DNA from 3 places in the Thermosinus carboxydivorans Nor1 genome. Region 2 is predicted to be linked to each of the others. Evidence: riboswitches for the same ligand, from Rfam matches in the RefSeq annotation. Region 2 holds a riboswitch; each other region holds the start of a gene.
What was found. Region 2 has a riboswitch for cobalamin ahead of cbiD (cobalt-precorrin-5B (C(1))-methyltransferase CbiD). Riboswitches for the same ligand answer to the same signal wherever they lie in the genome.
Positions count from the first base shown of each region.

Region 1 (10,801 bases), on a different contig from region 2:
ATGCCGTGGCTGAAGAAGGAATAGGTGACAGGGGACTGATTTTATGAAGCTTTCGGGTAGCAGAATTATTGTCGAAAGTCTTTTGCGACAGGGCGTTGATACGGTATTTGGCTATCCCGGCGGTGCGATCATGCCTTTATATGACGCCCTGTACGATGCCCCGATACGCCACATCCTAACCGTGCACGAACAGGCGGCTGCCCACGCCGCCGACGGCTATGCCCGGTCGTCGGGGCGGGTGGGCGTATGCATTGCCACCTCGGGCCCGGGCGCAACCAATCTGGTAACCGGTCTGGCTACCGCCTACATGGATTCGTCGCCGGTTGTCGCCATTACCGGGCAGGTTGCGACCAAACTCATTGGCCGGGACGCTTTTCAGGAGATCGACGTTATCGGTATTACCATGCCGATCACGAAACATAACTTTCTGGTCAAAAATGTGAGTCAATTGGCGGCAACGATTGACAAGGCTTTCGCGATCGCCACCAGTGGGCGGCCGGGGCCGGTGCTGATCGATGTGCCGCGGGACGTTTTGCTTGCCGAAGCGGACTACTGTCCTGACCGTCCCCTTGGGGCCGAGACGCGCAAGGCGCAGGACAGTGTGCCTGACCATTTGGTTAGCGCCGCGGTTAAGGCGCTTGCTACCGCTGAACGGCCGGTTCTGGTAATCGGCGGCGGGGTGAAAACCGGGGCAGCCGAGCGGGAAGTATTGGCTCTGGCCGAACAAACGGGTATGCCCGTTGTCAGTACGTTAATGGGGCTGGGGGCTTTCCCGGCCGACCACCGCCAGTTTCTCGGATTAACCGGGATGCATGGGCATAAGGCAGCCAACCTGACGGTGCATTATGCCGATTTGGTTTTCGCCGTTGGTACCCGTTTTAACGACCGTGTTACCGGCGATCCGGCCAATTATTCATCAGGCAAAACCATTATTCATTTGGACGTTGACGCTGCCGAACCTGGCAAAAACATGGAACCGGAAATTGCCCTCATCGGCAATGTGCGCATTTCGCTAGCGCAAATACTGGCGGCGCTGGCACAGGCAGCGCGGGCGGACCTAGCATCCTGGTGGGAAATGATTGCCGAGTGGCGGCAAGCGGCAACTAGCCGCAGCATATGCCCGGGCCAGATTGATCCTGCCTGGTTGATGCGACATATGGCCAAGGCCACGGCCGGGCAACAGGTCGTTTGGGTAACCGACGTTGGCCAACACCAGATGTGGGCGGCGCAGCACTTGAAAATTAACGGCTCACGCAACTGGATCACTTCCGGTGGGTTGGGGACGATGGGGTTCGGCCTGCCGGCGGCGCTTGGCGCGCAGCTTGCCTGTCCCGATAGCCGTGTCATTCTCATTGCCGGTGACGGCGGCTTTAAGATGACCGGCATGGAGCTCTATACCGCCGTAAATGAAAAGCTGCCGCTGATTTGCGTAATTTTAAATAACCAGGCGCTGGGCATGGTGCGGCAGTGGCAGAAGTTGTTCTTTCAAGAGCGCTATGCTGCAACCAATTTAGTCCCTTTTGATTTTGTCGGGTTTGTCCGGAGCTTCGGCATTGAGGCCTATAAGGCAAGCACGCCGGACGAGTTTGCCGCCGCTTTTCAACAGGCGCTCGGCGGGGCGGGGCCGACGGTAATCATTGCCGATATTGATCCGGACTGCCTGGTTACGCCTATGGTGCGGCCGGGCGAGCCTATCCATAAATTTTTGGAATAGGGCTTTAATTTGAAACTGGAGGCCTGACAATGGCGACTGTTTTTTCCGAGCTTGAACAACTGCTGGTTTACCGGAAGCTGCTGGCTGACGTGGTAATCAAAAAGCTGATGGCGTTTGCTAAGGATAGTTCCTGGCTGCAGGGCGAGCTGGCCAGCGATCTGATTACCAAAGCTGAGGAGCTGGGGTTATCCGGCAATCTGATCAATAGCTATCTGATTCATCTGATCAGTTTTGATAATAATGTTTTCAGCCGGACGGCGGAGAAGACTGGGGGCAAGGTCGGCGCCAGCCTGCTTGCGGCCGCGGCGCATGATATAGCGATTTTCCGGCAGGTGTTTGCTGCCAGCCAACAATGCGGGTTCGACGGCATTATTCTTAACTATACGCCGACATATAAGCGGCAGGACAATCACACCGCCGCGGTGCAGGAGTGGCTGCTCGCTGGTGCCGACCAGTATACGGCCGAGCAGGTGGCGGCGCTGCTTAGCGGCCATTATGCTCGCTATGGCTATGGCGAGATGGCCAGCTGCAAGGCGTTTCGGTGGGATAAGCAGAAAGGGTTGGTTGGGGTCAAGCACATCGATCCGATTCAGCTGGAAGATATTGTTGGCTATGAGCGCCAGAAAAAGACGCTGCTCCGCAATACCGAGGCGTTTTTGGCCGGCAAGCCGGCTCACAACGTGCTGCTGGTCGGTGCCAGGGGAACCGGCAAATCCTCGTCAGTGAAAGCGCTGGCCAATCGTTACTATGATGCTGGCCTGAGGCTTATCGAGGTAACGAAAAATGATCTGACGGATTTACCGGCGATTATGAACGCTGCCCGCCAGTGGGGCAAAAAGTTTATTGTGTTTATTGACGATTTGTCGTTCGAGGAGACGGAAGCAGGCTATAAACAGCTGAAATCGGTGATGGACGGCGGAGTAGAAACAAAGCCGGATAATGTACTGATTTATGCGACATCGAACCGACGGCGCTTAATTCGGGAAACCTGGCAGGACCGTGCCGGCGATGAAGTTCACCACCAAGATACGATTCACGAAAAAATTTCGCTCGCGGACCGGTTTGGCATTACGCTGACCTATCCCTCGCCCAATCAGGACGAGTATCTGCGCATCGTCGAGGATATTGCCCGCAAAAACAATGTCGATCTGCCGACGGTTGAGCTTAGGGCACAGGCGCTGCGCTGGGAAATGGCCCATTCGGGCCGTTCCGGCCGGATTGCCAGACAATTTGTTGATGACCTGATAAGTAAAATATCCTGTGGTTGAACTTAACCACAGGATATTTTTTGTGAGTTACGTGGTTATAGCGATTGTTTAATTCCCAGGAAGATCGCGCGCTCTTGGGCAGGATAGCCGGGTACTTCCTGGTAGTGTTTGTTAAAGAGGTTACTGATGGTTAAATATAAGCTTTGTCCCTTAGTCATAGTATAGTTAAAGGTAGTATTCCACACGAAATAACTTGAAACATCACTTGTTTTACTTACATATTTTCCATAAATTTCTTGGGAAAACTTGCCTTGCTGCAGTCTTATACCCAAGTTAAAAGTATTGTACGGTACTTGCTGATTATTGTTTTCATCGCGCGAATCAAGGTAAGTGTAACCAATGTTAGCGGATACAGCCTGAGTTAATTTAGTTGCAAACGACAAAGTCGCTCCTTTTGTGGTAAGGTGGTGCACGTTTTGTACTTTCCAATCATCAGGCCCAACCTGTTTCCAATCTATTGCATCGATCAAATCCCGCTTAAATAAAGAAAAAGTTACTTCACTATCAACAGCCAGGCGTTTTTTTACACCTACTTCCGATGTCCAACCCGTTTCCGGTTTAAGGTCAGGGTCGCCGCCCCAGTTATACAAGTCGTCAAACTTAGGCGCTTTAAATACCTTGCCCCAGTTGGCAAAATAATTGGTACTATTATCGGCTTTGTATGCTAGCGCGATCTTGGGTAACCATTTTGCCCCATATTGGCTGTTATCATCATAGCGCATACCCATAGTAGCGCTGGTACGCCCGTTTAATTTATATTGATCCTGTAAATAAATTGCCTTAATAATGCGGTCACGAACCGTGTCGGGTGCATAAACCGCTGTTGACACAACTTCCTTGCGCCATTCGCTTCCCCAGGTCAAATAATTTTTATAGTCAATTTGTGCACTGTCCTGATATTCTATTGCTCGTACTTTATTCTTATAAAAATATTTATCCATGCCCGGAAGCGCATAATAGGTCCGTTCGTGTTCATTGTTATAAAAACGCACGACACGCTCGCCATCACCATGTTTATCACTATAACCAATACTCCAGTTATGTCGCAAATAGTCGTTAATTCCTTGCATAGATCCTAGATAATTTCCCGGGTTGCCACTGTGGCTACCATAATAATCATAAGTAAAAGACAGTCCTTCGGTTTCATTAAGTTCCCGATCCAACCGCAGTGTCGCGTTCTTACCCCGATAATCACTGTTTGGTCGCTGACCTTCTGTAGCTTCTTTCAGGCCGGTTATATACCAATGCCATCCTTTTTCCGAACCTTGGTTAGATAAATTGAAACGACTTGTCGCATCACTGCCAAAGCCGGAATTTACTATTGTTTTGACATTGCCAGTTCCACGTTTGGTTATTATATTGACGACGCCCCCAACAGCGTCAGCCCCATATAATACTGAGCCTCCCCCACGGACAATCTCAATTTTTTCGATATTGTCGGATAATAATATGTTATTTAAATTAATACCGCCTGCACCTGAGCCTATCCCTTGTGGTAGATTCATCCGTTTACCATCAATCAAGACTACGATCCTGTCAGTACCTAATATGTAAGGAATTGCCAGTTCTCCCGGGCCACCATTGCGCAAAACTACTACCCCCGGCACGCCTTCCAGGGCCTCGGCTAAATTTCTCGCTCCTTTTTGCTCAAGCTGCTCGCCGGTAATTACGGTCACATCCCCCGGTGCGGTTGCAACTGTTTGCGGCACTCTAGCCGCAGTAACGGTAATTTGGTCTAGTTGGAAAACAGGGTCCTCAGCTGCTTGGACCGGATTGACCAGCAGCAATGTGCCCATTGCCAAAGTAGAAGCAATTCTTTTCACTAAGCTTTTCGTCCTTTTGTTCATCATCTTACCTCTTTTCTAAAATGAGTGGAAAATTTAGATTGAATGCACACGTATTTGTAATTTCATGACTTCTCCCTAATTAAAAATCCCGGCTAATAGCCGGGAAGGATAGACTGCATGAATAATCCCCTCCCCATCGCTCGTGGGTGTAGCGGTGACTGTCAGATAGGCAGTTCTCCTGGCTCTGGATCATCGCTCGCCCAAACCTTCCCAGGACTTTCATCCCAGTGGCATAACTTGGGTTTGCTCCTCATTACAGTGGCGGGACCGCGCCGGGCTTGCACCGGACTTCCCTATTAAGCCCCGTAGGGCACCTATCCCGATTGTATGAAATTGTGATTCAAGTAGTAGTATTTTCTATTTCATCCTCCATACTACCATTTTTGGCAACGTAATGTCAATGCTGCCCCCTTAATCGGGGCATTTACTTCACATACCGGTTTTTTGCACGCGGCAATGCAAGACGGTGGTGCAGGCATGATTTACTAACGCCAAGAATTTTCCGAAAAGATGGCTAATTTCCTGCAGGTGTATTTTGTCCAATAAAGTGACATCCTCCCCTCAATAAATTGAGGGGCATCCCAACGTGGGATGGCGATTGACCAATCGCAGGTTAGCCAGCAATTCCCCGGTCGACCCGGATCATCACCTTGGCCTTAAGGGGTGCCACACTCCCCTTTCTCCTAGGGTCATGCCCCAAGAGCATTGGGCGCTTTGGCGGCAATGTTTAAGGCACCAACTCTGTCCGCATCGGATTGGTAGCCACATTTGATACATTTGAACCAACCCTGCGTTTTGCGGTTGTAGCGGGAAACATTCCCGCACTTCGGACAAGTCTTGGAAGTCTCTTTGGGCAGTAGTGTTGCAATAAACTAGCCTTGAAAATATCAATGTTCAAATCGGTCAAAATGTCATTAAAATAAGCCAAAATCGCTATAAAGGGCAATATTATCCTAGCAAATCGTAAAAAAACTCCTTATAATAGAGGTGTAGCAGGTAACCCTGTCCACGCACTCTAAAATAAGGAGCCAAAATGCATGGACAAGGATACCACAAAAACCACATTTTTTAAAGTCTTTTTAAAGTCTTTGAAGCCTTTCCTCTAGAAAAATTTTTGCAAGTTGTCGCCAGTGCCGGTTGCGATCGTTATGTGAAAAAGCTCAAAACATTGAAACTATTATACTTGATGCTCATTGCCCAATTCTTAGGGCTTGATTCTTTGCGGGATATCGCTACCCGGCTTACTTGCGACAAGCAGCTGCAAAAATTGTTGCATCTTACCTCCATCAGTGCATCTACATTATCGAGACGTCTGCGAAATATTGATCACCGTGTTTGGGAACAATTATTTGCTGAAGTAAAGCGTCAAATCTGGCAACAAGCCAACAAGACCGGCGCTGTGCGGCAATACCAACTCAATGTTATCGACTCCAGCACGATTACTCTTTGCCTGCGAAAGTATCTATGGGCTGATTACCGTAAAACCAAAAGCGGCATTAAACTGCATCAGCGCATCACTATTCATGGTGGCAATTCATATCCAGATAGCGCCGTTCTAACCTCTGCCCGCAAGGCTGATAAAACGGTCATGGATGAGCTGGTAGTCACCTCCCCCGATGCCTTAAACGTATTTGACAGAGGCTATGTTGATTATGCTAAGTGGGATGATTACTGCAGAAAAGGCATTCGGTTCGTGTCGCGTCTAAAAAGCAATGCTATCATTGATGTTTTGGAAGAAAAAAGCGTTGAAACAAACCAGGTTTTAGCAGAGAAAATTGTGCGCTTGGGCAACGCTTATACCACCCAAATGACACATCCGGTAAGACTAATTGAAACTCGTGATAACCAAGGCAACGCTGTAATTATCGTAACCAATGAACTAACACTGCCAGCTGCAGAAATCAGCGATATTTACTGCATGCGCTGGCAAATAGAACTGTTTTTCAAGTGGATCAAACAGCACCTTGTTGTCAAAGAGTTTTTCGGAACTAGTCAAAATGCCGTATACGGGCAAATCTGGCTAGCGCTGATTGGATATTGTTTGCTGCAAAACCTGCAACAAGAATTGCCAAAAAGTGTTTCCCTGCTTGAGGTATTGCGGGCGGCACAAATGTTTTTGTACCAGGCGTTCAATGAATTAATAGCTGCTTTAAGCCGACCGCCGACGAAAACAAATCATGGCAGACAGTCGCTTGATGCTGGTTATGACCAGTTGATACAGATAATCGACCAACTAGGCACAGACTGGCTTGATATTGTAGATGAAGGGATGTATCTGTAGTACGTTGAACAAGAAAGCTGGATAGGACTGGAAAATGTGGCCGCAGGGTTGCCTTTATGCCGTCGTTGCTTTAAATAAGCAGAAGAAAAGTTAAGACTGAATATTCGGGAAATATCCCAACTTGTGCAACTGCTTTTTTCTATATTCTTCCACTTGACATTTTTTATCATTTTTTATGCAACAGTACTGAAGAGATATAGAAACGTACCATTCGCCGCCTTTATCACGCCAGATTTCCATAGACCCCTGGCGGCAAGAACCTCTTGCCAAATCTATGAGTTTTCTGACATGATATAAAGAAGCGGCAATAGGTACGGCTATCTGGCTTCTGCCGGAAGAGACAGGAAATTTAATAACCCACGTCCCGGAAGGGAGCTGGTGGAGAGAGTAGCAGTCCTGCCGCACCATTACCGGAACCATTGTCTCAAACTTAGGCAGACTAGCCTTTTTACCCCTTTGCTTGCGGGAAAGGTAGGAGCGCCTGGCAGACAAGGCTTTAAGCATGGCGCACTGGAGCGTACCTCGATTTAGGTCGAATAATCCCGAAGCCTGCTTATAAGTTTCACGGTTTAAAACTGCCCGGCTGACAGTATTGAGTGCTTCGGCCTGGGCCAGGAACCAGGAGCACGCCTGGTGGTAGATCTCCAGCATCCGGATCATTTTCTCCAGCTTACCTTTGTTGGGAGACAGGAGTTTCATTTTAAGAGTTATAGTTTGCATTTAATATCTCCTCCGGTTTGCTTAAATTATAGCATAACCAGGGGAATTTTCAAATCGCCATTCATCCCCCGATTAAAATCAGGGGTATTCTGGCGGAAATTTTGTAAAAAATTACCCACCGCTACGAAGTGGCGGTGTTGGGGGAGGAGATGGTTGAGTAATGAAAGTTGCGCTGCTGCAAATGGATATCGTCCTGGGCGACGTTGAGGCCAACCGCCAAAAGGCGCTGGCCATGCTTGAGCAAGGCGCTAAGGCCGGCGCCAAATTGTTCGTACTGCCCGAACTGTGGACAACAGGCTATGTGCTTGACCAACTGCTGAAAATTGGCGAGCCTGACGGCGGGCCTACCGTCAAGATGCTGCAGCAGTTTGCCAAAGACAATGGCGTAGAAATTGTCGGCGGCTCAATCGCTGAAATCCGCGACGGCAAGGTGTACAACACCATCTACGTTATTGACAGCGCCGGCGAAGTGGTTGGTAAATACAGTAAAATTCACCTTGTGCCGATGATGGATGAGGAAAAGTATTTGACGCCTGGCGACCGGCAGGGCCTATTTGATCTCAGCTTTGGCAAGGCCGGTGGCATTGTCTGCTATGACCTTCGGTTCACCGAACTGACGCGCGCTCTGGCGCTGAAAGGGGCCGAGGTGCTATTCATACCGGCCGAATGGCCGGCGATCCGCGGCCGGCACTGGCTTATTCTGAGCCAAGCCCGGGCCATTGAAAATCAAATGTTTGTCGTTGCCGTCAACCGGGTAGGCCGCGATCACAACAACACGTTCTTCGGACATTCCTTGGTTGTGAGTCCCTGGGGTGAGGTGCTGGCCGAGGGGTCGGAAACTGAAGAACAGGTGATCATCGCCGATATTGATCTGGGGATGGTGCCGGAAATCCGCCGGAAAGTGCCGGTGTTTGCTGACCGGCGTCCACAGTATTATTGATCAATTCTTAATACGAGAAGCTATTTGAAATAGCTTCTTTTGTTTTGGGCTTATTTCAGAGGTACAAACCTTTTCCCCCCACAATTATACATACGGTCTTAAAAAGATTATAGATAGTGAAATGGTATAAAAAATAGCCTCGACCTTTCTGTGAGGCGAGGCAATAAGCATAGAAGATTAGACTTCATTTATTTTTCGGCGGGTTACAAATAGTTTAAAAGCAAAAGACAACACATCGCCAAAATTATCGCGTTGCATTCAAACAAAGCTTTGGCCTGAGGCGACAAACGGCCATAAGTCATTGTTTTTTCGTTGGCGCGCCAAACGTCTTCCATGGCAATCTCCTCCTATGTCAAGTGTGTTAAATCATTCAGAAGCGGGAAAAGGATATATGATATAATTAAGAAAAATTATTTAATTCAAAATATATATAAAAAATAGGCAATTTTTATGACTGATAAGTATTGATATAACAAGTCGATAATATACCAGAGAAACCTTTGATGTCAAGACAATTTTGTGTGTTTAACTTGTGAAAATGTCACCGTTTTAGGTGACATTTTCACAAGTTGATATGCTGGAAGTTAAGGCTTGGCAAAGGCAGGGTTATTGATTTGGTTATGGAATATGTTTATTAACCGAAGATTAGTGTGTGTTGCTAAGACTAGTTGTAAGGCGAGTATAGCAGGCATGTGGTTGAGTAGTCTGTTTTTCGGCGTTATAAGCTGGAGGCGCTATTTATGGTAAAACCGGTTTTAACTCTGCAGACGAAAATAATACTTCTTGTCTGGACGGTCGTGGCGGTGGCGCTATTCATTACCAACATGCTGATTACGCGGCATATTACTTACACTATTGAGACCGGAATGGGTGAGAACGCGATAAATATCGCCCGGCTTGTTGCTCGCTCGCCGACGATAGTTGGCGGTCTGACCGGCAGCATAGCCGAAAGCAACATCCAAAGTTTGGCCGAGGCAATGCGGCAGGCAGCTAATGTCGAGTTTATCGTCGTACTTGATATGAATGGCATTCGCAAATCGCATCCCAACCCACAACAAATTGGCCAGCATGTTGTCGGGGGCGATGAAAGCCGGGCGTTGCGAGGCGAGGAATACATATCGATAGCGGAAGGCACGCTAGGCCATTCGCTCCGGGCGTTTACCCCAGTCTTTGCGCCTGATGGTCGGCAGGTAGGAGCCGTAGTAGTGGGAATATTGCTGAATAGTGTCCAGCAGGCAGTCCAGCAGAGTAAAAACCTTGTTTATATTGCGACGGCTCTGGGCTTAGCAATTGGTGTTATCGGCGCCATGCTACTTGCCAGGAGCATTAAAAAAACGTTGTTTGGACTGGAACCGTCAGCCATTGCTAAGCTGCTCGAAGAGCGCAGCGCTATGCTGCAGTCGGTGCACGAGGGGATTATCGCTGTTGACACCAACGGTAACATAACTCTTGTTAATAATGAAGCGTTGCGTTTGCTTGCGCGCGCTGGCATCCACGGAAATCCATTGGGACAATCTGTCGAAGAATATATACCGAATACTAAACTAAAGGATGTCCTTCGGTCAGGCCAGGCGGACCTCGGCCAGGAACAAAATATCAATGGAGTTATCATTTTGACCAATCGTGTCCCGGTAATTGTTAATGGCCAGATTGTCGGCGCAATCGCCACCTTCCGCGATAAGAGCGAAGTACATCGTTTGGCGGAAGAACTTACAGGTGTTCGCAATTATGTGGAGGCCCTCCGGTCGCAAGCGCATGAATTCATGAACAAGCTGCATGTCATCTTAGGCATGGTCAGGCTGGGATGTTACGACCAGTTGGCTGCTTATATAAATCAGATTGCTCACCAGCAGCAGGCCGAAGTGAATTTTGTAGGCGCGCGTATCCGCGACCATGTTATGGCCGGATTTTTGTTAAGCAAGCTCAGCCGGGCCCGGGAACTTGGCGTCGAAATGACTATTACCGCAACCAGTTATTTACCGGAGCCTGCCGATGATAATGTTATTCATGAATTGGTGACTATAACGGGCA
Region 1 is NZ_AAWL01000005.1:92,455-103,255, forward strand. Features, by position in the region: gene ilvC (ketol-acid reductoisomerase) at 1-24, shown strand, start outside; gene ilvB (biosynthetic-type acetolactate synthase large subunit) at 44-1,714, shown strand; gene TCARDRAFT_RS05395 (ATP-binding protein) at 1,744-2,982, shown strand; gene TCARDRAFT_RS05400 (TonB-dependent receptor plug domain-containing protein) at 3,018-4,829, opposite strand; cobalamin riboswitch at 4,981-5,162, opposite strand; gene TCARDRAFT_RS14910 (zinc ribbon domain-containing protein) at 5,519-5,698, opposite strand; partial or broken gene TCARDRAFT_RS05405 (IS4 family transposase) at 5,923-7,110, shown strand; gene TCARDRAFT_RS05410 (hypothetical protein) at 7,201-7,830, opposite strand; gene TCARDRAFT_RS05415 (carbon-nitrogen family hydrolase) at 7,991-8,770, shown strand; gene TCARDRAFT_RS16180 (hypothetical protein) at 8,974-9,105, opposite strand; gene dcuS (DcuS/MalK family sensor histidine kinase) at 9,511-10,801, shown strand, end outside.
Region 1: another riboswitch for cobalamin. It lies ahead of TCARDRAFT_RS05400 (TonB-dependent receptor plug domain-containing protein); the one in region 2 lies ahead of cbiD (cobalt-precorrin-5B (C(1))-methyltransferase CbiD).

Region 2 (10,801 bases):
GCCAGGGTCAATATAATCGGGACCGACCTTATAAGATTGAACATTAAGACCGCGCCGGGCCAGCGCCGCCAGCAGACCGGTCACAATTGTCGTCTTGCCGACCCCGCTATGCGTGCCGGCAATGACAAGCCGCGGTATTTGAAAATAAGTCATGCACGATCCCCCTAATATTCCACGCCGCGCCTGGCGTCGATGCCCTGCGCCATGGGGTGTTTAACGGCTTGGCAAATTGTTATGCTATCGGCAAGATTTAGTATTTCTGCCGGCATCTTTCTTCCTGTCAAAACAAGCTTCATCTTTTCCGGCCGCAGACTGATCAGCTTTATTACTTTAGCGACCGGCAGCAGGCCGCGGTTCACGGCATGACTAATTTCATCCAATATGACCATATCGGCGGCACCAGCGGTAATAACGTCTGCCGCATATTCAAAGGCGCGGTCGACAAAGCCGTGGACAGGGTTACGGTTTTCCCGGAAGCAGCGACCGCATTTGCAGCACACCTTTATACCCATGCGAATTTCGACTGCATCTGGGCAACCGAACCCGAATTGGCGGAGAATAAACCGCCCGTCAAAATTGGGCGCAGCGAATAACTCCCCCGTATATCCCGTACCCTTTAGAAACTGGACCATGACAACGCGTTCACCGTTACCTGCCGCGCGCAGACCCATGCCCAAAGCAGCAGTGGTCTTGCCTTTGCCATCGCCAGTATAAACGTAGACTTTTCCCTTTTGCAGTGCAATACCCATCATGCATCCAACATGTAAAGAAGTGCATTAACGGCCGCCGCGGCTATAGGACTGCCGCCTTTGTTGCCGATAACCGTAATATACGGGACAGGGGACTTGGCTATTAAAAGCTCCTTCGCTTCAGCGGCACCGACAAACCCAACGGGTACGCCGATAATCAAAGCCGGTCTAATCTCCTGCTGTTCCATTAAACGAAAAATTTCAAACAACGCGGTTGGCGCGTTACCGATGGCGACAATGGCGCCATTAAGCCGCTGGCCAAAGGCGCGAATGGCCGCCATCGCGCGGGTGATGCCCTGCGTTTTCGCTAGGCGGGCAATTTCATTGTCGGCGACAAGACAATGCGCTTCGCCCCCATACTCTGCCAACTTGCGCTTGTTGATGCCGGTACGCACCATTTCGACGTCGGTAAAAATGTGGCATCCTGCTTTTAAGGCCGTACAGCCGGCATGAATGGCCTCAGGGTGAATCCGGATAATACGAGCATAATCGGGATCGCCCGCCGCGTGGATAATCCGTGAAAACAACTTGATTTCCTGGGGCGACAAGTTCAAATCGCGAAGATACGGAGCGATAATATCCATACTGCGAGACTCAATGGCTATTGGGTCAGTCAAAAATTCAATCATAAGACCTCCTGCACACGCTCCATTAAAATATCAGCAATACGGGGGTCGGCGCCGATATGCGGCGTCATAGTTATTGCTACATCGGGGAACTCCTGTTTGAGAGCATTGATTTCCTCGGGAATATCGCTTTGAATATGCATACCGTTAGCAAAAAACATAGGTACAATAATCACCCGTCGCGCCCCCCGCGCTATTAACTTCCTTACCGCCCCGGGGAGGTCCTGCAGTCCGGACTTGCGGTTCATGATTGCCGTTTCCACTAAGTCATGACCTGCCCGCGCTTTTACCATATCTGTAACCTGAAAAACCACTTGGTTGGCCTCGCCCACACTGGCGCGACTACCATGGCCAAGCACCACAATCCCTATATTCATCATAATTCCTCCCGTAGATAATCTAAAACCTCTGCCGGCGATGATGCCTTACGGCCATAATCAATACGCGGCCGGTCGATAACCACCAGCGACAATCCAAGCTCCATTGCCGCGGAAAACTTGGTATCCGTGCCGCCGATCGCGCCACTGTTTTTGGTAACGACGACCTCTGCACCACAGTCGCGAAACATGGCGACATTGAGTTCGTGGGAAAAAGGCCCCTGCATTGCAATAATATCACGCGGACTAAAACCAAGCTGCAAGCATTCGGCCATGACAGTAGGGTCAGGCAGCACGCGGGCAACAAGCCGGTGACTACGGAGCAACGGTTCCTGTTTGAATAACGCCAACGCCCGGCTACCAACAGTGAGAAAAATTGTTCGTCCCAATTGAGCCGCCATTCGCGCCGCTGCTGCCGCATTATCCGCAACGTACAGTCTTTCGTAGCGCGGCAGCGGCGTACCAGGCCGTTCATAACGCAGGTAAGGAACACCAGCGCGTTGACAGGCGGCGATGGCGTTTTCGGACGCACCGGCGGCATAGGGATGGCTGGCATCAACTACTAGCTTTATCGCGCGAGTACGAATCAAGTTATACAATCCATCCCTATCCAGCGGACCGGTATGCACAAACAAGCCCGTTTGCTGGGCCAAATCCCGGCCATAGCCGCTCACTACTGACACAAGCACGGAAAACCCAGCGCGCTCCAGTAGCGCAGCCAGCTCCCGCCCGTCTTGTGTTCCGGCAAGAACCAAAATCACAGCCGGTACCCCCGGGGTGTAATCATCCGGCCATCCTTTACATAAGTCTGGCTGTTCCCAATGATCACCAGCGAAAACATGTCAATGAACTCTTTGGTAAAATCAGCTAACGTGGACAAAACTACTTTTTCCTTCGGACGGGAAGCATGATGAACAATGCCAACAGGGGTGGCAGCCGGCCGGTGACGAAGAACAATTTCCCGCACTTCCTCAATTTGGCTGACCCGCCGCGTACTTTTCGGGTTATAAAGGGCAATAACAAAATCGCCGGCAGCGGCCATTTCCGTCCGTTTACGAATGACTTCCCAAGGAGTTAGCAAGTCGCTTAAGCTAATAACCGCGAAATCATGCATGAGCGGCGCGCCCAAGAGAGCTGCCGCTGCCCCTACAGCGCTAATACCGGGAATAATGTCGACGGCAGGCCGCACATCGGCCGGCGCTTTCAGCGCCAGTTCCAGCACCAGCCCGGCCATGCCGTAAATTCCCGGGTCACCGCTGGATACAACCGCTACCCGTTTACCGGCAATCGCCTGATCGACGGCGACCTGGCACCGTTCTATTTCCCGCATCATCCCCGTACCGATAACCTCTTTGTCCGCTAAAAGTTCCCGGACAAGTTCTAAATATGTGTCATAGCCTACTACCACCTCAGCCGCCACCAGGGCTTCCCGCGCCCGCGGACTCATGTCGCTAAGATGACCGGGTCCTATTCCCACCACCGATATTTGACCTCGGCGATGGCCACTGTTACATTGGGATATACCGTTTTGGGCAATAAAAGCGTTTGCGTCTGACCCCCGCACAGCGCCGCCGGTTCGCATACATTCCCCACTCCAATCTTTTCTTCTACAAATCTTGATGTTTCCAACCTGTGTTTATCGATGCACTGCTGCAATTGTTCGTTGGTAAAAAATTCATAAGGTACCTCAAGCTGCTGCACGGCCGCGAGCAGGCCGACCTCATCCTGCTTGACAACTGAGCTGGCAATAACCGCAATGCTTTTCATGCTCCGGCCGATTTTACGGCAGGCGTCGCCGAGGGCCGTCAAAATTTCGGCACTGGTCGTTCCCCTACGGCAGCCAATGCCTACCGCCAGCGTCGCCGGCCGGAGATAGACATGGGGCTTTACCATATAAAGCTCCTTGTCGGTAATGACTACGGCCGCGTCATATTTATCGGTATAAACCAGTTCCCCCATGTTGCGCAAGACTACCCCCATCTCTGCCGCCAAGTGGATATAATGGCTGGCATTGGCAAGGGTCTGGTCGATAAAAAAGGCTACTTGTTTGCCATTGACAATTGCCGCATTGATATGTTTAAGCTGATCAAAAGGTTCAATGGTTAAATCCAGTTTTACGGCCAAGATATCGGCGGCAGGCAGATTGGACACATCAGTCGCGGTGGTAATGACCGGTCTGGCACCGATAGCATTGGCTACTAACCTGGCAAGATCATTGGCGCCGCCGATATGGCCTGACAGTAAACTGATGGCGTGTTCGCCAGCTTCGTCGACTACGACAACCGCCGGATCAAACCGCTTATCGTGGATATGGGGGGCCAGCACGCGGACGACAATCCCGGTAGCCATAATAAAAATCAACCCGTCATACTGGTGAAAAACCTTATCTACAAGGTCGCGCAGACAGTCATAAACCTGCGGAATCCCCTGCGGATTGCGGCCAGCTTTTGCATAGACGTCAACGGGCCGCCCCAAGGCGTTAGCCAACCTTTCAGCGAGAAAAGCACCTTTGTTCGTTACAGATATAATTGCAAGTTTCATTTTGCCTCCCGGAACATATGCCCAAAGTCAGGCGAATAGAGACGGGACAAAGCGTACTTGCCATCAAGGCATTTTCCGACCACAATCATGGCCGTACGGTCAACTCCTGCCTCCGCCGCAATTGAAGCAATCGTAGCCAGCGTTCCCCGCAAAATCTTCTCATCGGGCCAGGATGCTTTTTGCACTACCGCTACTGGCGTATCTGGCGGATACCCGCCGGCGATAAGTTCGGCCACTACCGCTTCCAACATATGAACACTCAAAAAAATGCACATGGTTGCATTATGACTGGCGAGACTCGCCAATTTTTCCTTGGCCGGCACCGGTGTTCTCCCTTCCAGCCGGGTAATAATCACTGTTTGGCTAACTTCGGGCAGCGTATACTCCCGTTTTAAAGCGGCCGCTACTGCCAGGAAGGAGCTCACACCAGGCACTACTTCATACTCGATGCCTTTTGCCGCCAGTACGTCCATCTGTTCTTGAATGGCACCATAGATACTCGGATCGCCCGTGTGAAGCCGCACTACTTTCTTCCCCATCGCTACCGCCTCTTCCATGACTGTGATGACTTCGTCCAAAGTCATGGATGCGCTATTATGAATTTGGGCTCCCGCTTTCGCATACTGCAGCAGGGCAGGGTTTACTAAGGAACCGGCGTAGATAATAACATCAGCCTCGGCAAGCAACCGGCGACCCTTAACGGTAATGAGTTCCGGATCACCCGGCCCGGCGCCGATAATATAAACCTTCATTTAAAAGCCTCCCTGCTTCACCAGAATTAAAGATAAATAATCCCGTTTTTTCTGTCTCATGCTATCCAGGTCATCAGTAACAAACTGGTCGGGATAACCCAGCCGACTGATATAAACGGCACTGTCCTTAAGTCCCATATCTGTCAGCACGTCCACGATTTCGTTATACTGGCCGGCCACTTTCATCAATACAGCATTAGGAAAAAGCCGTAAAACTTCCCGTAATTGCCCTGGATCGTCGACAGCCGGTATTATGGCCAGCTTTTCATTTCCCTCGGCTAATGCGGTATTTAAGTGCGCCGCGGCAGCAGCAAAGGAGGTAATGCCAGGTACACTCTCGACCTCAATGTCAGGCAATAACTGGCATACCTTTTTAAGCAAATATGTATATGTACTGAACAGCATGGCATCCCCGATCGTTATAAAAGCTACGTTCAAACCTTCATTCAGCTTTGCGGCAATTTTTTCCGCTCCGCGCCGCCATTCGGCTTCGAGCACTTGCCGGTCCCGCGTCATCGGCGTGGCCACTTCCATAATTTCCGCCGTGGCCGGTATATATTTGCCGGCGACCGTTAAGGCGAGACTATCGTTATCTGCCTTAGAACGGGGAATGCATACAACATTAATAGATTTTAAAATTTCTATTGCCCGGAGAGTGAGCAGATCAGGCGCTCCCGGCCCCACCCCGATACCAAAAAGTTTGCCCCGTTGTTTAGCGGTTGAAACCGTTGGCCTGTAAACCTCCGAAGAACTAGTTCGTAAGTTCATGGTCTCCTCCTTTTGTTCCCGCAATAATATAGACGGGATTTAGCGCTTGAAACATATTGGCAGCTCCTGCAGAACGGATACGCGTAACCTGCACCCCACAGGCTTCGGTTGCATAATCTGGTTTTTCGCGCAAAAAGTGAAGGGCGCTGTAGAGCGTTTCGACAGTCACAGCCATGATAACCATCCGCCCGCCCGGCCGCAGCAAACAGTCGCACCGCTGTAGTATTGCCGGCAGATTACCGCCGCTGCCACCGACAAATATAACATCGGCCAGCGGCAGTCCAGCCATAGCCTCAGGGGCGTTTCCCTGAATAACCGTAATATTCTCCCGCCCGAAGCGGCGGGCATTTTGCCTGATTAAGTCAACACCATTCCCATCCCGTTCAATCGCGAATACCCGCCCTTCTTTAACTTGAAAGGCCGCTTCCACACTCAGGGAACCTGTACCTGCCCCGATGTCAATAACCGTATTGCCGCTGGCAATTTTCGCTTTTGCCAAGGCAACAATGCGAACTTCCTGCTTGGTCATGGGCACATCGCCCCGAATAAACTCTTCGTCGGCAATGCCTGGAAAATAACGCTTCACGCCGCCACCACCATTACACAGTGGGTAAAACCTGTGATTAGCTTTGCTTCTGCCAGGCTAAGCCTGACGATTTTTTCATCCTCATAAGACAAATTCGCACACAGATGTACCGTCGCCGTCGCCGGCCAACCGAGGTCAGTTAGCAAACTCGCAATATAAGCGGGACTATGCTCCGCATCGGTCAAAATCCCCAATTTTTTGCCAGGAGTGTAGCGCAATGTTTCGGCAGGCGCCTGCCGTCCATGCAAGCTAGTTAAAATGGCATCTTGCCAAATATCGGCTATTTTAGCAAAGGCCAGTTGAACCGAGCTAATACCGGGAATTACTGTTAATCTTTCCGCGCCAAAAACCTGGCGCAGTACCGCGAGCAAACTATAAAACCCAGGGTCACCCGACACCATCACGACGACATCGCACCGGTCAAGCTCGGTGCGGATATAGGCGATTGTCCCTTCAACATCCTTATCAATTATCCATGTCCGGGCCGTTGGCGGCGCAAAAGCGGCCAGCGCCCGCCTGCTCCCCACCACTACTTTGGCGCTGTCAATGGTTCTTTTGGCCACCGGTGGCAAATAGTCGGGCGATCCCGGGCCGATACCAACGACAATTATTTTATATTCCACCCTAAATCGCCTCCTATCTTGCGTGCGTTATTGTCTAACCCCAGCATTTCGCCTTTCAGTGTAAGAATTACCGTTCCCACTGTTAATTCGCCGAAAACGTATCGCTGGGCGCGGGTACTAGCCCGTTCGGCGAGCACCTGATACACGGACGTAAAACCTCCGTTTTCAATGATGGTAACAGCCGCTTCGGCCGTATTGCAAGCGAGAATTTCCCTGATTACCGAAACCGGCGCCCCGCCTGCCGCCAAATAGGCGGCAATGGTCTCCAGCCGCCCATCGGCTACCCGGTTGTGGGTATGAAAGATACCGGCCGCCACTTTAACGATCTTACCGAGGTGACCAATGAGCAATACCTGTTTTAAGCCATGACTCACCGCACTTTCCAGCATGTGACCGATAAAGTTGCTGGTCTGTACTACCGCATCACCCGGGAGACCATAGCGTTTGACGGCATATTCCTGCCCCATTTTGCCGGGAACGAAAACAATACTGTCATAGCCTAACGCCTTTACTACGCTAATTTGGGGCGTAAGTGAATTTTTGAAAGCCTCCTCGGACATAGGTTCAACAATACCGGTTGTGCCAATGATCGAAAGACCGCCCACAACCCCCAGATAGGGATTAAGCGTCCGGGCTGCTAATTGTTCTCCGCCCGGAACAGAAATAGTGACAACCGCGCCGCACTCAGGCAATACATCCCGCACCGCCCGGATAATCATGGTGCGCGGTCCCGGATTAATCGCCGGCTGTCCAACCGGTACGGCCAAACCTGGTTTAGTAACTATTCCTACGCCTTCACCGGCCTGGAGGACAATCTCCGATAAAGAAGGGTCGATTTTAACGCTCGCCCAAATCGTGACCCCATTCGTAATATCCGGATCATCGCCTGCATCTTTTACTACCGAGGCCCTTCCCCCTTCGGCGGCGGCCGCCGCTTCTGCCACCGGCACCGTAATAACCCGGCCTTGCGGCGATATTACCTCGACAGTCTCCGGAAACATGCCGCGCCAGGCTAATACGGCCGCTTTGGCCGCCGCTGCCGCACAGGCCCCTGTCGTAATGCCCGAACGTAATTGTTGCGCCAATAAAAAAACCTCCTGCAGGCAGGAGGTAACTATAAACAAACAGACGTGCTTACATTACCCACCTGCCTATCTTCCGTAGGTCATAACGGTGTGTGTTAGAATAGGCAGGTCTCCTGACTCTGGTTCATTGCTAGCCGCACCTTCCCAGATTGCTCCAGTGGCATAACGCAGCCAGACTCCCCATTACAGTGGCGGGACCGTGCCGGTTTTTCACCGGACTTCCCTATTAAGCCGCAAGGCACCTATTCCCTTTGCCATATGAATTTGCTAATATGCCATTATTATGTTCTTATATTCCACCCTTATAACTTTATTCCTTCTTATATTGCGCAGAACCTTGAAATTTAAATTTTCAGTCCAGCAAAGAACATTGGGGCAAAATTATGCGAAATCACTGAATATCTTAATAGTTTTTTTATTTTTTGCTCCCTGATGCAAGGAATTGGCCCCTGCTTTTTCGAATAAATATTGGCAAATTTGTATCCTTTCGTAAGGCAAGGGAGTGAACATATGAAAAAGGTATGTGACAACTGGAACCAAGCTTTCCAAAAAGGCCGCACGGGATTAGAATTCTTTCCTGAATTTGAAATGCGGGCCAAGAATGCCGCCGCAGAAGTAATCCGGGTTAAAACGCTTGTTGAAGCGAAAAACGCTGCCGTTGATCTCATTAAACAGTCAGGCGCTAAAAAAGTAGTGGCAGTCGAATGTCCGCTCCAGCGGGCGGCCGGTATTCATCAAGCCATCCAAGAGTTGGGAACAGAGCTGCACTCTGCAGCCGCTGACATTGCCGCTCATGCCGCGACAGCCGATATTGGCATCTCGGGCGTAGAATTTGGCGTTGCCGAAACAGGCAGCGTCTGCCTGGACGCCTACTCGATCGAAAGCCGTCTCGTTTCCACCCTGCCTCCGATTCATGTCGTCTTCATGAATAGCAATAATGTAGTTCCGGATATTGCTGCTGCCTTTGAAATTTTTTCCCAAGTTTTTGAACGGGGTTATATTAGCTTAATTACTGGCCCCAGCCGTACTGCCGACATTGAACGCGTACTGACAATTGGAGTTCACGGCCCGAGCCGGTTTGTCATTATTGCTGTCGACGAGGAAATCACCGGAGGTGAAGCATAATGCAAAAGAGCGACCGCAATATCCGCAAAGAAATTCACGAAAAACTGCAGGATGAGGTACTGCGCGGCGCCCTGGGACGGTTTGCCGAGGCCTATCCTACGGCCCGGGCCAAAGCCTATGAGAATGTGGAAGATTTTGAAGCTCTACGGGAAAGCATCCGGCAAATTAAACAACAAACGGTAGCCCAGATTGAAGCGGTGGCTGACCGCTTTGAGGCCGAGGCGACCAAACGAGGGGCCAAAGTTTTTCGGGCCAAAGATGGCGCCGCTCTGAAAGAGTATCTTTTAAATCTGTGCCGGGAAAAAGGGGTTAAGCGGATTGTTAAATCTAAATCCATGGCCTCGGAAGAAATTCACCTTAACCACGACCTTGAAGCCGCCGGTATCCATGTCCGCGAAACAGACCTGGGTGAGTGGATTATTGCCCTGGCCGGACACAAACCATCCCACATGGTAATGCCGGCCATTCACCTTAACCGTCAGCAAGTGGCCGAATACTTTTCCAAAGAACTTAAGCAAGATATTCCCGATGATATCCCCTTCATGGTTCAAACGGCCCGGCAGACGCTCCGCGAGGAATTCTTGCAAGCCGATATGGGCATTTCGGGAGCTAACTTCGGTATCGCCGAAAACGGCGCCATTGGGCTTGTCACCAACGAAGGCAATGCCCGTCTCGTTACCAGTCTGCCCCGGATCCATGTCGTCATCATTGGCTACGAAAAACTCATTCCCACTATAAAAGATGCCGTGCCAATCCTTCGTACCCTGCCGCGTAACGCCACCGCTCAATTAATGACCAGTTATATGAGCATGATTGCCGGCCCTACTCCAATTATGGTAAACAAAGACGGCAAATGGGTAGAAGAAGAAAAGGAACTCCACATTATTCTGTTTGATAACGGCCGACTGCAACTTGCTAAGGATGAACGATTTAAGGAAGTTTACCAATGCGTTCGCTGCGCTTCCTGTCTCAACGTCTGTCCGGTATATACGCTTGTGGGCGGCCACGTATACGGCCACATCTATGCCGGCGGTATCGGCGCCATTCTTACGGCCTTCCTCAATAGCATGGGCGATTTTGAAAAAATTAACGAACTGTGCATTGGCTGCCGGAAATGCACTACCATCTGCCCCGGCAAAATCAATATTCCCGATCTTATCGAAGAACTGCGGGCCCGAGCAGTGAAAGAGCATGGTCTTCCTCTGGCCGTTCGCACTCTGTTTGAAAAAGTTCTCGCCAACCGTAAAGTTTTCCATACCCTGCTCCGCCTTGGCGCCATCGGGCAAAAACCGGTTAAGTCGGGTAATTTTATCCGCCATCTTCCCTTGTTCCTGACGGGACTGACGAAAGACCGTAGCCTGCCGGCCATTGCCGACGTGCCGCTCCGCGACCGTGTTGCCAAGATTACCAAAAAAATCGACAGGCCCGCCAAGCGGGTGGCCTTTTTCAGCGGCTGCAGCATGGACTTTGTTTACCCTGAAACAGGTGAATCGGTTTACAAGGTTCTCCAGGACCTCAATATGGAAGTCGTCTTCCCGCAGGAACAAAGCTGTTGCGGCAAACCCGTCT
Region 2 is NZ_AAWL01000006.1:12,723-23,523, forward strand. Features, by position in the region: gene TCARDRAFT_RS05815 (cobyrinate a,c-diamide synthase) at 1-153, opposite strand, end outside; gene TCARDRAFT_RS05820 (cob(I)yrinic acid a,c-diamide adenosyltransferase) at 165-752, opposite strand; gene TCARDRAFT_RS05825 (precorrin-8X methylmutase) at 749-1,375, opposite strand; gene TCARDRAFT_RS05830 (sirohydrochlorin chelatase) at 1,375-1,755, opposite strand; gene cobK (precorrin-6A reductase) at 1,752-2,513, opposite strand; gene cobJ (precorrin-3B C(17)-methyltransferase) at 2,510-3,199, opposite strand; gene TCARDRAFT_RS05845 (cobalt-precorrin 5A hydrolase) at 3,220-4,293, opposite strand; gene cobM (precorrin-4 C(11)-methyltransferase) at 4,290-5,045, opposite strand; gene cobI (precorrin-2 C(20)-methyltransferase) at 5,046-5,813, opposite strand; gene cbiT (precorrin-6Y C5,15-methyltransferase (decarboxylating) subunit CbiT) at 5,797-6,399, opposite strand; gene cbiE (precorrin-6y C5,15-methyltransferase (decarboxylating) subunit CbiE) at 6,396-7,022, opposite strand; gene cbiD (cobalt-precorrin-5B (C(1))-methyltransferase CbiD) at 7,007-8,107, opposite strand; cobalamin riboswitch at 8,194-8,368, opposite strand; gene TCARDRAFT_RS05875 (LutC/YkgG family protein) at 8,618-9,232, shown strand; gene ldhH (L-lactate dehydrogenase (quinone) large subunit LdhH) at 9,232-10,801, shown strand, end outside.

Region 3 (10,801 bases), on a different contig from region 2:
TGGTTGTGGCCGCTGCCTCGGAAGCAGGCGGAGTGGTCACCAACGGCATGAGCTACTACCGGCGTGATTCGGGGGTAGCCAATAGTGCCCTGGTGGTCAATGTGAATCCTGAGGATTGTGGCAGTCATGTTTTAAGCGGCATCGAACTGCAGCGGCATTGTGAAACGTTGGCTTTTCGTGCGGGTGGCGGCGGCTACCGCGCGCCGGCGCAAACGGTTGGCAATTTTTTAACTGGCCAAAGCGCCCACTACCTGGTTGCGCCTACCTACCGGCCGGGTGTAGCGCCGGCCGACCTCCGGCAGTGTCTGCCCCGCTTTGTGACCGATACCCTGGCCAGGGCCCTATTTGATTTTGGCCGCAAGATTAAAGGGTTTGATCACCCCGGCGCCCTTATGACCGGCGTGGAGACGCGGACTTCGGCGCCGGTGCGCATCCTCCGCGGCCAAGACTTTGTCTCCGTCAACATTGGCGGGCTGTACCCCGTCGGTGAAGGCGCCGGCTATGCGGGCGGCATCATGAGCGCCGCGTTGGACGGCTTAAATGCCGCGCTGGCCGTTATCAGCCGCTACAGTCCCAATTAAGTTTCGCTAGGATGAAGGGAGCAAGAGTATACATGGCAAGACTATTTGGCACCGATGGCGTGCGCGGCGTCGCCAACACGCAGCTTACGCCGGAACTGGCCTTCCGCCTGGGGCGGGCGGCTACTTTTCTGTTTGGCGAAGAACATGAACGTCCTACTGTTTTAATTGGGCGCGATACCCGCATTTCGGGGCATATGCTGGAAGCCGCCCTGGCAGCCGGGATCTGCTCGGCCGGCGGCGAAGCCGTGCTGCTTGGCGTAGTTCCTACGCCGGCGGTCGCTTATCTTACTCGGAAATTAAACGCCCAAGCCGGCGTTGTTATTTCGGCTTCCCATAATCCCTATCCGGATAACGGCATTAAATTTTTCGCCGGAACTGGTTACAAACTGCCTGATGCCGTAGAAGACCGGCTGGAAGAGCTGGTGCTGACCCATGAAGACAACCTGCCGCGCCCGACGGGGGACAAGGTAGGAATGATTACGTACCGTCATGACCTTATCCAAGCATATGTTGACTATGTCGCTAGTACCGTTGATACCGATTTTTGCGGGCTGAAGATTGTGCTTGACTGTGCCAACGGGGCGGCCTACGAGACGGCTCCCATGGTGCTCAGACGGCTGGGGGCGGACGTTATCGTCTTAAACGCCACACCGAACGGCATAAACATCAATGATCATTGCGGCTCAACCCACATCGGGGGCCTGCAGCAGGCGGTAACCGCCCACGGTGCTCAACTGGGCATCGCCCATGACGGTGACGCCGACCGCTGCCTGGCCGTAGACGAGAACGGCGAAGTAGTGGACGGCGACCAAATCATGGTCATCTGTGCCCTTGACCTCCTGCGGCGGGGGAAGCTGGCAGATAACACGCTGGTGGCGACGGTCATGAGCAACCTGGGACTGCACCAGGCCATTAAACAAGCCGGCGGCAAGGTGCTTGTCACCCCGGTCGGCGACCGCTATGTCCTCGAGGCCATGCGGGAAAAAGGGCTGGTCCTTGGCGGTGAACAGTCGGGCCACATTATCTTCAGTGACTACAACACTACCGGTGACGGCATCCTGACTGCCCTGCAGCTCATTGCCAACGTCCAAAAGACAGGCAAGAAGTTGTCTGAACTGGCAAAGGTGATGACCCGGTTTCCGCAACTTTTAGTCAACGTCCGGGTCAAGTCCAAGGAAGGTTGGCAGCAAAACGAGCGCATTGCCGCGGCCATTCGCGAAGGCGAGGCGGCCTTGGGCGAGACTGGACGCATCCTGGTTCGGCCTTCCGGCACCGAACCGCTCATCCGGGTAATGGCCGAAGGACCGGTTGCCGCCGAGCTGGAGCGCATTGTGAGCGCCATTGCCGACGTCATTCGCCGGGAACTGAGTTAGTTGACCAAATGCTATGGTTATAGTAGTATATGAGAGGAGCACTACGGTGCTCCTCTGCATATATAGTAAAGTAATGAGTATTGGAGGTGAGAAATGGATAGACGGTGAAATTTCGTCAAACACTAGACGATAAAAGCGCTGGCGCTTGCGGCTGGTGGCCGCAAGCAGACGAGGAAGAGGTTTATCGAGCAGTCAGCGGATGCCTCTCGGCTCACTGCGGTCGTAAGCCGGCCGACAAAACTGCGAGGCGACTTGCAGGACAAAACGGCGGCGGCAGCAATTTACCGACCCTATTTTGAATTTTGGGAGGAACACTGCATGTGTGGCATTGTAGGCTATGTAGGTCCGAAACAGGCCGCTCCCTTTTTGCTTGAAGGCCTGACGAAACTGGAGTACCGCGGCTACGATTCGGCGGGCATCGCGGTCTTTGACGGCAATAAAATCAATGTGGAAAAGAGTGTGGGCCGCCTAAGTATTTTGCAAAAAAAGGTAGAAAACCACATGCCGGTTGGGACCATCGGCATCGGCCATACGCGCTGGGCGACGCATGGTCGACCTTCGGATGTCAATTCCCACCCCCACACCGACTGCACCGGCCGGTTTGTCGTAGTGCACAACGGGATTATTGAAAACTACCTGCATATCAAAGAACGGCTTATCGCCAAAGGGCATGTTTTTACATCGGAGACCGACACCGAAGTCGTGGCTCATCTTGTCGAGGAATATTATACCGGCGATTTTGAAGCGGCCGTGAAAAAAGTACTGGCCGAGATTGATGGTTCGTACGCCCTGGTCTTCATGTGCCAGGACCATCCTGATAAACTCATCTGTACGAAACAGGACAATCCGCTGGTTATCGGACTGGGCGAAGGGGAAAACTTTATCGCCTCCGACATCCCGGCGATTATCAACCGGACCCGTAAGACCTATATCTTAAGTGACGGCGAAATGGCCATCGTCACCAAGGATTCGGTATGGGTCATGAATCGCCAGGGCGTGCCGGTGACGAAAAAGATCTTCGAGGTGAATTGGGATGCCGAAGCAGCCGAAAAAGGCGGCTACGAGCACTTCATGATCAAGGAGATCTATGAGCAGCCCAAGGCTATCCGTGAGACAATGACCGGCCGCCTGGCGAAAGACGACAGCCGGGTTGTCTTCGACGAACTCAAATGGACCAAGGAAGACGTCGCTAATATAAAAAAGATCGTCATTACTGCTTGCGGTACGGCCTTCCATGCCGGTATTGTCGGCAAGTATTACCTGGAGCAGCTCGCCCGTATTCCGGTTGAGGTTGATATCGCCTCTGAGTTTCGCTACCGGTCGCCGCTGACAGATGAGCAAACTTTGGCGATCGTTATCAGCCAGTCAGGGGAAACGAGCGACACGCTGGCCGCCCTCAAAGAAGCCAAACGGCTGGGCGCCCGTACCCTTGCCATTACCAATGTGGTCGGCTCGTCGATTGCTCGGGAGGCCGATCAGGTAATCTATACCTGGGCTGGTCCGGAAATTGCCGTCGCTTCGACCAAAGCCTATACGACCCAGTTGATAAGCGTGCTTATGCTGGCCCTTTATTTGGCAGACCTCAAGGGAACGCTGCCGCCCGAACGCATTCAGGAGCTCATCAAGGGTTTGCGCGCTCTGCCCGGCCAAGCCCATGAACTGCTCGAAGACGTAGAGCCGGTCAAGACCTTTGCCCAGCAGTACGGCTTCAACGAAGACGTCTTTTTCATTGGCCGCTCGCTTGACTATGCCGTTGCCCTTGAAGGCTCGCTCAAACTGAAGGAAATTTCTTATATTCATGCGGAAGCCTATGCCGCCGGTGAACTCAAACACGGCACCCTGGCCCTGATCATCGAGGGCGTGCCCGTCATCGCCCTGGCTACTCAGCATGACGTTTATGAAAAAATGCTGAGCAACATCAAAGAGGTCAAGGCGCGGGACGCCGTGGTCATCGGTATTGCCATGAAGGGCGATGAAGAAATTAAAAAATACGTTGACCATACCATTTTCATCCCGGCTACCGATAAATACCTTGCCCCCATTCTCGCCGTCATCCCCCTGCAGCTATTAGCCTACTACGCGGCCGTTACCCGCGGCGCCGACGTGGATAAACCGCGCAATCTGGCCAAAAGCGTGACGGTGGAGTAGAGGTAGATACTGTTGAACAATAAAAAGTTGTAACCATAAAATTTACCCTGCCTAAGGGCAAAAAACTCTGTCCAGGGGCGCTAAAAACTGTCAAAAAGCCGATGCAGATGCAGGGCTTTGTCCTGCTTTCTGCTCGGCTTTTTCCCTTTCATCTGCCTAGTAAAAGGCATGAAACGACTGGTTGCGTGTCCTTTAAGTTGCAGGTCGCATTGTTTGGTAAATAATTCCTGCAATTTATTGTTCAAAAAATGATTGAAATGTTGGAAAGGAAGAATTATAATAGAACTGTCAATGATATTGATAATCATTATCATAAATAGGAGGTGCAATATGTTAGCGACCCTAATCGTCACGCTACGGGAAGGGGTTGAAGCCGCGTTGATAATCGGCATTATCCTGTCTTACCTTCACAAGATTGGTCTCGAACGTGAAGGCAGGAAGGTCTGGCTGGGAACAGCTTTGGCAACAGTGCTCAGCATAGTTGGCGGTTTCGGCGTGTTTCTCATAATGGGAACTACTACCGAAGGTTTGTTCCAGCAGTTATTGGAAGGTTTCGCGATGCTTACTGCCGTCATAGTCCTTACCTATATGGTGTTCTGGATGCACGGCGGCGGAAAGGGGATGACTGCTTCTATCAACGCCAAGGTGCAGGCTGCAGTAAGTTCAAGTTCTGTTACCGCCCTTGCCGTCCTCGCGTTTGTATCGGTACTCCGTGAAGGCGTAGAAACCGTTCTTTTCTTAATTGGAACTACGTCTTCCAGCACCCCGGGGGAAGCTTTGGCAGGAGGCCTATTAGGTCTAATCATGGCGGTGGTTGTAGGATACGTGGTTTTTAAGAGCAGCCGAAAGGTAAATATCGCGGCCTTCTTCAAATGGACGAGCGTACTCTTGCTGTTTATGGCTGCTGGAATGCTTAGCAATGCCATTGGCGAGTTCCATGAAGCCAATTTACTGCCGCCGATTGCCAAAAGGATCTGGGATACCAGTGGTTTCTTGAGCGAAGACGACTTTTTTGGCGGAATTATGATGGCCCTCTTCGGCTATAACTCCTCCCCTTCCCTTTTCCAGGTAATTTCCTATGTAAGTTATCTGGCGGGAACAATGTACATGTTTTTTAGGACGCCGCAAAAAATTCACTCGACTAATGGAGGGACCCAACATGCAGAGTAAAGTAATTAAAGGGTTAATTATTGGCACATTAATTTCGGGTTTAACACTAGTCGCCGGCTGCGGTTCGAACACCGATGCCAAAGTCTCGGTTCCAGCCCAGCCTCCCGCTCAGGCTCAACAGGTGGCTAAAACTGACACCATAGCGCAGAACGATGCCGCGAAGTACATACAAGTGATAAAAGATCAGAACGTAAAGATTTATCAGCTGTCGAAAGAAGAAAAGTTTGCGGATGCCCGCAACGAATTCAAGGCTTTGAACGATGCCTTTACTGGTCTGAAGCCGTTCATCAAGAACGAAGAGCTTAAGAAGAAGCTCGACCATGCGATTGAAGAAATAGGTGACGAACTTAAGAAAGATAAACCCAGAAAATCCGAGATGGAAGAAGAGTATGAAGTCGTTAGCAAGGTCCTCAAGGATATTGAGGCGCAACTGAAATAGTAAAAAGGCAGCCCGACAGCATAATGTCGGGCTGTTTCTCTGATGCGACCGATAGGTAGTGAGATTTACCGGCCGGGAATCCGGTCTTCGCAGGGTACGGCGGTCTGGCATTTACCGCAGCCGTAACGGGGAGCGTAGCGCTTTTTGGTTTCGTTGTCCACGTAATCGGAACAGATTTGGTGGTTTTTGCCGCTTTCGTCAATCGCCAAGGGCGGGCAGCGGCGGATGCAGGCGCCGCACCGGGTGCAGTATTCATAAATTTCCCGGTACGGCCGCACAGTTGGCGCAAGTTCCAGGCTGGTGACAATGCTGCCGACCCGGCCGGCCGAGCCGCGGGCGGTGATGAGCGAACAGTTAAGGCTTAGGGTTCCGAGGCCGGCAATATAGGCTACGTGCCGCTCTGACCAGTTGCTGCGCTTATTTATTACCTGATACCGCTCGTCCAGGGCCGGCGCAACCGCCTCGTGCCCATTGTCTGTTAACAAGTCAACTAAAAAGCGCCGGAGGGCTTCGTTGAAACGTTCGCCTTCGATTCGGCCGTATAGCCATTCGGTGGCCGGAAGCCCGTCACTGCGGTTGGCGATGCGTATTGCCGCGGTGAAGGGTAGAAAATAGGAAATTACCGTTTGCGCGCTGGGAAGCCACTCGCGCGGTAAGAGATGGTGGGACCCGATGACGCTTTCTTTTTTTAATTCTGCGAATAGCGGGTCGTCGGCAGCGGCGATGCCGATCAGTGGCGGATCAAAGATCCGCAGGCCGCCGAGCGGTTCTACCACATTTAGGGGACTTTCCATGGTAAAGCGGTTGACCTGTCTTTCAATATCCTCCAAAAGCAGCATGATTCACCTCGTTATAAGTAATAGGATATGCCGGTCTACTTACATTATATATTACTTGTACGAATTGCGCCGCTGCTTGCGCGAAAGAAGTTGGATATCGTAACTGATGATTTGCGGTTATCGATACATGAATGCTTCAAAAAATTTTTGACGCCATAAGCCCAAGGTGATAAAATAACTTAAAGAAATTATAACTTAATATATGGGTTAGGTGCCCACAGGGCTTAATAGGGAAGTCCGGTGCAAGACCGGCGCGGTCCCGCCACTGTAATGGGGAGCGAACCAAAATACGCCACTGAGGCTAGGCCTTGGGAAGGTTGGGGTAGCTATGAGCCAGAGCCAGGAGAACTGCCTAACTGACAATCACCGCATGGACCCACGAGCGATGGGGAGGGGATTATGTTGCACTTAGTACATAGTAAGTTCTTCATCCCGGCTGGCGTGGGCCGGGATTAATTATTTAAGGAAGGTTGGCGGCATTTGCGTTCAGGATGTTACCGCGTGATATTGCTATGTTTACTGGCGTTAATGGCAAAGGTTGTTTTATCCGGGCTAAATCCTAGTCCGGAGCCGGTATTAGAAGCCAAGCTTGTTGATTTTCTCGGGCGACCTATTGAAGCTACGATGCAAAAACCGCAGCGAATTGTCTCGCTTTCGCCCGGAAATACCGAAATTATTTTTGCCGTTGGCGCTGGAAACCGCCTCGTGGGGGTGACCACATATTGTGACTATCCCGATGCGGCTCGGGCGCTACCCAAGGTTGGCGGTTTTTACGATCCTGACGTGGAAACAATCATTCTCATGCAGCCCGATATTGTGTTTACCAGTGGACAAATGCACTTGCGCGTAATCCAAAGCCTGGAACGGGCGGGCATCAAGGTTGTGGCGATTGAGCCGCAAAGCATGGCTGACGTGATCAAAGCCGTCCGGCTGGTAGGCGAGCTGCTCCACGAACAAGATAACAGTGAAAAAATCGCTAATCAACTTGAACAAAAGCTGAGAGCGGTTCAAGCCTTGAACCAGCCGGACAAGTCTCCTCACCGGGTGTTTATTGAGGTCTGGGACGTGCCTTTGCTCACGGTGGGAGCTAAATCCTACATCAGTGATATTGTAACGCAGGCCGGCGGCATAAATGTTGCGGCAGACCGGCAGGCCGATTATACACCTTGTGATTACGAGGCCCTCTATGCGTATAATCCTGATACCTATCTTATTGTGCGCAATGGCATGGCCGGCAAAGAAAGCCGGGTAATCAGCAAGCCCGAAGTGGCCGATATTGAGGCGATTCGGCGTAAGCGGGTCTTTTATGTATCTGATGACTATTTGGGCAGACCGGGACCGCGGAGTTTTATTGCCCTTGAGCAGATAGGCGAAATTTTACATGGAAAAAATGGCGGTGAACAATGAGATATAGAATGAAACATCCGCTGGCAATCATAATATCTGGCGGTATTTTGGCAGGAACTGTTCTCGGCATGCTGCTCATTGGTTCGGCGGCCATTGACCTTCGCATCATCGCTAGTGTTCTCGTTAAACAGATTTTTCCTGCAGTATCAACCACCGAAATACCTTCGGCGGTTGAAAAAATCATTTGGAATATTCGCTGGCCTCGTATCGCCCTGGCCCTGTTAGTAGGCAGCAGTTTGGCCGTTTCGGGAGCTTGCTATCAGGCGATGTTCCGCAATCCGCTAGCCGACCCGTTTATCCTGGGGGTATCATCCGGCGCAGCTTTAGGAGCGGCGATTGCTATTGTTTTTAAACTAACGTCCTATATCAGTTTTTTTGCTTTTCTCGGCGGTATCACGGCGATATTTATCGTGTACGGGTTGGGAAGAGTTAAGGGCGGCGGTATCAATACCAATCAATTATTATTGGCCGGCGTTGCCTTTGGCTCAATGCTTAACGCTATCCTCAGTTTGATCATGGTTCTCCATACCCAGCAAATTGGCGCTATTCTGTTCTGGCTGCTCGGCAGCCTGAGTAATCCCCCGGCAAGTTTAGTTCTGATTGCCGGGATGGTGGCAGCCGGTATGGCGGTGATTATGCTTTATGTCCGTGACTTGGATATTATGACTGCGGGTGAAGAAAACGCCCAGTTTTTGGGCGTTGATGTGGTGAAAGTTAAAGTTATTTTGTTGCTAAGTACAACGCTGATTACCAGTGTCGTTGTTGCGGTTAGCGGGGTTATCGGGTTTATCGGCCTTATCGTCCCACATCTTTTGCGTAAGATCGTAGGTCCGCAGCATCACCTGTTAATACCCCTTTGCGCGCTTTGGGGAGCGATCTTTCTCCTGTGGGCTGACGGGATAACACGTATGGTCAATCCGTTAGCCCAAGTCCCGGTAGGCGTGATCACCGCGCTGCTTGGCAGTCCCTTTTTTCTTTACATCTTATATTCATCTGGACGCAAGTGAAGGGGATGGAAATGCAGAACCCTCTATTGGAAGTGCGATCTGTATCAGCGGGATACGGGTCAAAGCTAATCCTGCGGGATATTACCTTTACCGTTAATCGGGGCGATTTTCTGAGCATTATTGCTCCCAATGGTACTGGTAAATCAACATTGCTTCGGTGTATCGGCGGTGTACTGCCTGTCCAAAAAGGCAGCATTAATATTTGCGGCCAGGATATAAGAGCTTTTTCGCGGCGGGCGCTGGCGAAAAAAATTGCTGTTGTTAGTGAAGAAGATGCGACCTTTGATTACAGTGTATACCAGACTGCTTTCATGGGAAGGTTTGCCCACATCAGCCGGTTTGGCGGCGAGACTCCTGAAGATCATCGGATTGTCCAACAAGTACTTAATGATGTAGGAATGTGGGAAAAACGGCAGGTCAATATGAGTCAGCTCAGCCAGGGGGAACGGCAAAAAGTTTTAATTGCCCGGGCCTTGGCGCAGTGTCCGGAACTTTTACTGCTCGATGAACCAACATCTCATCTGGATATTCGCAATCAGTTCCTGATATTAAAATTGATTAAGGAATTGACCGCGAAAAACAACATCGCCGTGATTGGCGTTCTTCACGATATTAATCTGGCGCTGCGGTTTAGCACCCATCTTGCTTTATTAAAAGATGGCAGGATGCTGGCCTACGGTTCGCCTGACGTATTGACTGAAGAAATTCTTGGGGTAATGTATGGGCTCAATTTTGTCTTACGCCATTATGAAGGCTACGTTTATGTTCAACCAAGCTATACATAACGAATGGTTGCAGATATTCTGCCAATTGACCAGCATCGTCCGTTTGAACATCCTGGTGTACACAGGATTGTTGATTATATACAACCCCGGTATTTAGTGCATGAATTTACGTTTCGCAGTCGCGCTGAACTGTCTCAGTACATAAGCACCCAGCAGGCGGCGCTGCAGGGGAATATTTTGGCACGAGGTGAAGTACAATGGAATTGTTAAGTCAGGTAGCCGCTCTTTTTCAAAAAGGCGGACTGGTTATGTATCCGTTATTGGCTTGCTCCATTATGGTAATAGCGATAGTTATTGAACGTTGGCAGTATTATCGTACCGCTGAAACAAGCGGGGAGTTTCTTGCTCTCCTGGAAAAAAAGTTAGCAGAGGGTCAATGGCAGGAGGCCATGGCTTTATGTGAAAAAACGAGCGGAATAACACCTAGAATTATTTTGAAAGTACTGCAAAAAGGTGCTCTTGACCCAGCGCTCCTCCAGAACGCACTGGAAGGTGCTGCCGCATTGGCGGTAGCCCGCTTGCGGGAACGCCTTGGCTACCTTGAAACCATTGTTACGTTGGCGCCGCTATTAGGGCTTTTGGGTACCGTTATTGGCATGATAAATTCTTTTAGCATTATGGCCATCAGATCCGGCCAACCTCACGCGATTACCGGCGGGGTAGGCGAAGCATTAGTTGCGACTGCGGCCGGACTGTGCGTGGCCGTCATGGCGCTGGTGGCCCACAGCTATTTTGCACAGCGCCTGGACCGAATTATTACCGGCATGGAAATGGCATTTACCTGCCTACTGGATGCCGCGGGGCGGAGGACATAGCATGAAGCTGAGGAATTTGCGCCTTGAACGGCAGCCTAAACTCATGATAATACCAATGATTGATATTATCTTCTTTTTACTGGTGTTTTTCATGATGAGCACATTATATATGGTTGAGCAGAAGACCATTCCGGTTGCGCTGCCGCGAGCGGCGGCGGTCCAGGCCGATATGCAAAAACAGGTGGCCATTACTGTTACCGCCCAGGGTACGGTTTTCTTTGAACGGGAAGAAGTACC
Region 3 is NZ_AAWL01000008.1:54,127-64,927, forward strand. Features, by position in the region: gene TCARDRAFT_RS07320 (NAD(P)/FAD-dependent oxidoreductase) at 1-581, shown strand, start outside; gene glmM (phosphoglucosamine mutase) at 614-1,954, shown strand; gene glmS (glutamine--fructose-6-phosphate transaminase (isomerizing)) at 2,273-4,102, shown strand; gene TCARDRAFT_RS07340 (FTR1 family iron permease) at 4,433-5,272, shown strand; gene TCARDRAFT_RS07345 (hypothetical protein) at 5,262-5,711, shown strand; gene TCARDRAFT_RS07350 (4Fe-4S binding protein) at 5,777-6,550, opposite strand; cobalamin riboswitch at 6,743-6,920, shown strand; gene TCARDRAFT_RS07355 (ABC transporter substrate-binding protein) at 7,052-7,957, shown strand; gene TCARDRAFT_RS07360 (FecCD family ABC transporter permease) at 7,966-8,964, shown strand; gene TCARDRAFT_RS07365 (ABC transporter ATP-binding protein) at 8,976-9,749, shown strand; gene TCARDRAFT_RS07370 (MotA/TolQ/ExbB proton channel family protein) at 9,947-10,564, shown strand; gene TCARDRAFT_RS07375 (ExbD/TolR family protein) at 10,566-10,801, shown strand, end outside.
Region 3: another riboswitch for cobalamin. It lies ahead of TCARDRAFT_RS07355 (ABC transporter substrate-binding protein); the one in region 2 lies ahead of cbiD (cobalt-precorrin-5B (C(1))-methyltransferase CbiD).